Salipiger sp. CCB-MM3: one gene and its partner. The main gene of each other region encodes a partner of the protein of the gene in region 2 in a complex. Links are inferred from orthologs where the notes say so. Each region holds a gene or a part of one and is shown on either strand. Other genes may lie near its edges.

Region 1 (2,982 bases), 420 kb from region 2 along the record:
ATCGCGACTACACGCTCTGCCGGGTTGGCGCAGACGAGGACCTGCGCACCTTCCTGCGCGCGCCGGGTGGCGAGGTCTGGGGGCATTTCGCCTCTCTCGACGCCGCGCTGCGCGAAAAGGGGAAGCGGCTGGTCTTCGCGATGAACGCGGGCATGTACCATGAGGACCGCGCCCCGGTCGGCCATTATGTCGAGGACGGCACCGAGGAGATGCGCGTCATCTCCAGCCCCGGCCCCGGCAACTTTGGCCTGCTGCCGAACGGCATCCTGTGCATCGCGGAAGGCACCGCACAGGTCTATGAGACCCGCGACTTCCTCGCCAAGAAGCCGCAGTGCCGCTATGCGACGCAATCCGGGCCGATGCTGGTCATCGACGGCGAACTGCACCCGCGGTTCCTGCCCGATAGCACGTCGCGCTACATCCGCAACGGCGTCGGCACCTCGGCGGACGGCAAGGATCTGATCTTTGCCATCTCGGAGGAACCGGTGAGCTTTTACGAGTTCGGCACGCTGTTCCGCGATGGTCTGGACATGCCCAACGCGCTGTTCTTCGACGGCAATGTCTCGCGGCTCTTCGCGCCCGACTTTGGACGCACCGACATCGGTCGCCCGCTTGGACCCATCGTCGGGGTGGTCGAGCCATCGAGCTGAGCAGCCCCGCCTTCGCGCCGCCGAAGGTGGCGCTATCGCCGCGCCCCCGGCTTGCCTTGCAGGCCCCCGCGGCCTACCCAGATATCAAAGACTTCCGGAGGTGACATGGACGGCGTGATGGATCGCAACGAAGCCAAGGACCTGCAATCGCTGACCGCGCAGCTGCTCGACGTGGCGAAACAGGCGGGCGCAGATGCTGCCGACGCCATCGCCATCGACGGCACCTCGCTCAGCATCGACGTGCGCGGCGGCGCGCTGGAACAGGCCGAACGCGCCGAAGGCACCGACATCGGACTGCGCGTGCTGATCGGCCAGCGCAGCGCGGTGGTATCCGCCTCGGACGTGAAGTCCGAGACGCTGCGCGCCATGGCCGAACGCGCCGTGGCCATGGCCCGCGAAGCGCCCGAAGACCCCTATGCCGGGCTCGCCGATCCTTCGCAGCTAGCGCAGGACTGGGATCTTGCGGCGCTCGAACTGGCCGACCCCGCCGCCGATCCGGCACCCGACGCGCTGCAGCGCGATGCGCTGGAGGCCGAAGCCGCCGCGCTGGCGGTGAACGGCATCACGCAGGTGCAGGCCTCTTCGGCCTCTTACGGCGCGCAGCGCGTGCATCTTGCCGCCAGCAACGGCTTTTCCGGCGGCTACGCCCGCACCTCGCGCTCCACCTCCTGCGTCGCTATCGCTGGCAGCGGGCTGGGCATGGAGCGGGACTATGATGGCGACAGCCGCACCTTCCAAAGCGACCTGCGCAGCCCCGCCGAGATCGGCCAAAGCGCCGCTGAGCGCGCGCTGGAGCGGCTAAACCCTCGCAAGCCCAAGACCGGCGCCTATCCGGTGCTGTTCGACGAGCGTATCTCGGCCTCGCTGATCGGGCATCTGGTTTCGGCGGCCAATGGCGCGGCGGTGGCGCGCGGCGGCTCTTGGCTGCGCGACGCGCTTGGTGAGCCGGTGCTGCCCGACGCCCTGTCGCTGATCGAGGATCCGCACCGCGCCCGCGTGTCGGGCTCGCGCCCCTTCGACGCCGAGGGTCTGCCGACGCAGCGCCGTGCGCTGGTCAAGGACGGTGTACTGCAGGGCTGGACGCTTGATCTGGCCAATGCCCGCAAGCTTGGCATGGACCCCACCGGCAACGCCGCGCGCGGGCCCTCCTCGGGCCCTTCGCCGACGGTCTGGAACCTTGCGCTGACGCAGGGCGAGAAGACCCGCGCGCAGCTGATCGCCGAGATGGGCCGGGGCCTTCTGGTCACTTCGATGATCGGCGCGACGATCAACCCCAACACCGGCGACTACTCGCGCGGGGCGGCTGGCTGGTGGATCGAGAACGGCGAGCTGGCCTATCCGGTCTCGGGCGTCACCATCGCGGGCAACCTGCGGCAGATGCTGCGCTCGGTTGTGCCGGCCAATGATGCGCGGCCGTGGCTGTCGCGGGTGGTGCCCTCGCTGCTGGTCGAGGGGCTGACGCTTGCCGGCGAGTGACAGCGACCGCCTGCTGCTCGAGCGCGCCGCCCGCGAGGCGGGCGCGCTGGCGAAATCTTTCGGCGCCAATGATCTCGACGTGCGGCGCAAGGAGGCGGACGGCAGCCCGGTAACCGCCGCCGATCTGGCGGTGAACGATCTTCTTGGCAGCACCTTGCGCACCGCCCGCCCCTCCTATGGCTGGCTCTCCGAAGAAAGCGCCGAAGACCCCGCCCGCCACGCCGCCGAGCGGGTGTTCATCATCGACCCGATCGACGGCACCCGCAGCTTTATCGAGGGCGCCGATACATGGGCGCATTCGCTCGCGGTCGCCGAGAACGGGCAGATCACCGCCGCCGCGGTCTACCTGCCAAAGCGCGACCTGCTCTACAGCGCCGCCGCCGGTCAGGGCGTGACGCTCAACGGCGTGCCGATCCGCACCACCGGCACTTCGGTGCTGGAAGAGGCCGAAGTTCTGGCCCCGCGCCCGGTGATCGACGCGCCCTATTGGCGCGTGCCGCTGCCGCCGCTGCGCCGCGCGCACCGGCCCTCGCTGGCCTACCGGCTGGGACTGGTGGCCGAAGGCCGGTTCGACGCCATGCTGACCTTCCGCCCGACGTGGGAGTGGGACATCGCCGCGGGCACGCTGCTGCTGCAAGAGGCTGGCGCCACGGTCACCGACCGGCTGGGCCGACCGCTGCGGTTCAACGCGCGGCATCCGCAGCACCCGGGCGTTGTCGCCGCCAACCCGGCGCTGCATGGCGACATCATGAACCGGCTGACCCTCGCCCCTTAGCCGCCCCTGATCGACCTGCCTGCGCCACGCGATCATCGTCTCGTGATCACGGAAACCACCTGACCCGCGGTCGAATCTTGA
Region 2 (3,126 bases):
ATTTCACCGCCGCCTCGACCACCACCACACCCTGCGCCATGCCCGAGACGATGCGATTGCGCGTAGGGAAATGCCGCGCCTGCGGCTGCACACCCGGCGGCTGTTCCGACAGCAGGGCACCGCGCTCGCGGATCGCGCCGGCGAGCCGGATGTTTTCCTGCGGGTAGATCACGTCGACACCGCCCGCCATCACCGCGGCAGTGCCCTCCTCCAGCGCGGCGCCATGCGCCTCGGCATCGATGCCGCGCGCCAGTCCCGAGACGACGACCCAACCCGCCGCGGACAGATCACGCGCCAACAGCCGCGCCATGCGTGCGCCCAGCGAGGAGGCATTGCGCGCGCCGACGATTGCCACCGCCGGGCGGCTCAGCAGCCCCGGTCGTCCCATCACCCAGACGAAAGGCGGCGCATCGTCGAGCTCGGCCAGATGCGCGGGATAATCCGCCTCGCCGCGAAACAGCAGTGAAGCGCCCGCCCGCGCCCCGGCCGCCATTTCAGCGGCAACCACACCTTCGGGGCAGATGCGATAGTCCGAAACCCCGGCGGCGGCGGCCACCTCCGGCAGCGCCGCGAGCCCCGCAGATGCCGCGCCATGCTCGGCCATCAGCCGCCAGAAGGTGGTCGGCCCGACACGGCGCGAGCGCAAGAGACGGAGCCAGTCAAACCGCTCAGCTTCCGTGGTGGGTGGGAGTGGGGGGTGGGTGGAAGTCTGTGTGTGCCCGGTCATCCTGATCCCGTCGCTTGCAGAACCTCTCTAACAGATGAGTGGTTAATCAACGGTGAAGCACGAAAGACGCGGGGGGGGCCATCACAGCCCCCCTCGCTTCTTCTCTTCCCAAATACGCGGGTCCAAACCCCTCCGCCGCGCTGGCGCAGCCGCGGAGGCGCGGCGGCTCAACTGCCCGAGCCGCCCACGGTCAGCCCGCCGATCATCACCGTCGGCTGGCCCACGCCCACCGGCACCCATTGCCCCTGCTTACCGCAGTTGCCCATGCCCGGATCCAGCGCCATGTCGTTGCCGAGCGCCCGCACGTGCTGCAACGCGGTGGCGCCGTCGCCGATCAGCGTGGCACCCTTCACCGGCGCGCCGACCTTGCCGTCTTTCACCCGGTAAGCCTCGGTGCAGGAGAAGACGAATTTGCCATTGGTGATGTCCACCTGACCGCCGCCAAACCCGGTGGCCCAGATCCCGTCCTTGAGATCGGCCACGATGTCCTGCGGATCGGCGTCGCCGCCCTCCATGATCGTGTTGGTCATCCGCGGCATCGGCGCATGGGCATAGCTCTCACGGCGGCCATTGCCGGTGGCTTCGACGCCCATCAGCCGGGCGTTCTGCCGGTCCTGCATATAGCCCACGAGGATGCCGTCCTCGATCAGCACATTGCGCGCCGAGGGCGTGCCCTCGTCATCGACCGAGATCGAGCCGCGCCGGTCCGGCATGGTGCCGTCATCGACCACCGTGACCCCGGGCGCGGCGACGCGCTGGCCCATGAGCCCGGCAAAGGCCGAGCTGCCCTTGCGGTTGAAATCACCCTCCAGCCCGTGGCCCACCGCCTCATGCAGCAGAATGCCCGGCCAGCCCGGCCCGAGCACGATGTCCATGACGCCTGCCGGGGCATCCTCGGCGCGCAGGTTCACCAGCGCCACGCGCAGCGCTTCGCGCGCCTGCCCCTGCCACGTCGCGGGCTCCAGCAGCCCGTCCAGCAGGAACCGGCCACCGCCCGAGGCGCTGCCCTGCTCGCGGCGACCGTTCTCCTCGACGATCACGCTGACCGTCACACGGGTCATCGGGCGCGTGTCGCTGACCAGCCCGCCCTCGGGGCGCAGGATTGAAACCTCCTGACAGGAGGCGGCGATGGTCGCGGTGACCTGCACCACGCGGTTGTCGAGATCGCGGGTGAAGGCGTCGATCTCGCGCAGCGTATCGAGCTTCACCGCAAAGCTGTGCCCGGCAATCGGGTCGGCGTCGGTATAAATCTTGTGGTTGGTGCCTGCGGGCGGCGGAGCCAGCACGCCGCCGCCATCGCCCACCGCGAGCCGCGCGGTTTCCACGGCGCGCGAGATGGCCTTCTCCGAGATCTCGGTGGCATGGGCGTACCCGGCGACCTCGCCGCGCACCGCGCGCAGGCCGAAACCCTCGGAGGCGTCGTAGCTGGCGGTTCTGATTCGTCCGTCGTCGAGCACCAAAGCCTCGGCGCGACGCCTTTCAAGGAACAACTCACCGTCATCCGCGCCTGCGACAGCATTACGCAGCTGCGCAAGGGTGCGATCCAGGTCGAGGGCGGTTTCGAAGGGCCGGAACGGGCTTTCGCTCATAGGTATCTTCCTCTGGTATTTTGATCTGGATCAAAAAAGTGCGCTTTTGCCGCAAGCGTTCATCTTTATTTGAGGGACGCAATGTGCTTTTTAAAGAGCATATCTAGGGGAGGACTCTCTTCGGGCTGCGGTCCGGGGCTCATTCCTCCTGTCCGCAAGAGAAGAATGACAACCGGATCAGGTGATACATGCGTAAACTTTCTATGCTGGCAGGACTCATTTTCGGCGTGACCGCCGCGCCCGCGATGGCGCAGGACTCGCTGGAACTGGTCGGCCACCCGCAGGCAGGCGGAATCGGCTTCCAGCCAGCCTCGACAGAGCTGGCCCGTGACCTTCAGTGGCTCGACGGCATGCTGCTCGTGATCATCACCGCGATCTGCATCTTCGTCATTGCACTGCTGGCCTACGCCGTGGTCCGCTTCAATGCCAAGAAGAACCCCAACCCGAAAAGCTTCACCCACAACTCGCCGCTGGAAATCGCATGGACGCTTGGCCCCATCGTGATCCTGGTGGTGATCGGTGCCTTCTCGCTGCCGGTGCTGTTCAAGCAGCAGGAAATCCCCGAAGGCGACATCGTGATCAAGGTCACCGGGTATCAGTGGTACTGGGGCTATGAATATGTCGGCACCGATCTGGCCTATGACAGCTACATGATCGGCGCCCCGGCCACCGGCGGCGACAACCGTTTCAACGCGGATGTCTCGGCGCAGCTGCAAGAAGCGGGCTACAGCGACAGCGAATTCCTTCTGGCCACCGACAGCGCCGTTGTTGTGCCGGTCGGCAAGACCGTGGTGATGCAGGTCACGGGCG

The links.
Region 1: the proteins of tldD (region 2) and AYJ57_RS16515 are in contact, whole or in part, in a solved structure (PDB 5NJ9), measured with the Escherichia coli proteins. The link is inferred for Salipiger sp. CCB-MM3 from one-to-one orthologs.

What each region holds. Positions count from the first base shown.
Region 1 is NZ_CP014596.1:575,397-578,378, reverse strand. What follows is about bases 104-2,940. They hold AYJ57_RS16515 (TldD/PmbA family protein), read left to right. Parts: upstream 104-755; coding sequence 756-2,126; downstream 2,127-2,940. Other genes in these bases: AYJ57_RS16510 (inositol monophosphatase family protein), read left to right, coding at 2,113-2,901; AYJ57_RS16520 (phosphodiester glycosidase family protein), read left to right, coding at 104-650. Outside these bases: more of AYJ57_RS16520, read left to right, coding at 1-103.
Region 2 is NZ_CP014596.1:152,407-155,532, forward strand. The notes cover bases 106-3,086. They hold tldD (metalloprotease TldD), read right to left. Parts: upstream 2,317-3,086; coding sequence 895-2,316; downstream 106-894. Other genes in these bases: dprA (DNA-processing protein DprA), read right to left, coding at 106-727; coxB (cytochrome c oxidase subunit II), read left to right, coding at 2,505-3,086. In the rest of the region: more of dprA, read right to left, coding at 1-105; more of coxB, read left to right, coding at 3,087-3,126. UniProt on the Escherichia coli protein: Metalloprotease involved in CcdA degradation. Suppresses the inhibitory activity of the carbon storage regulator (CsrA).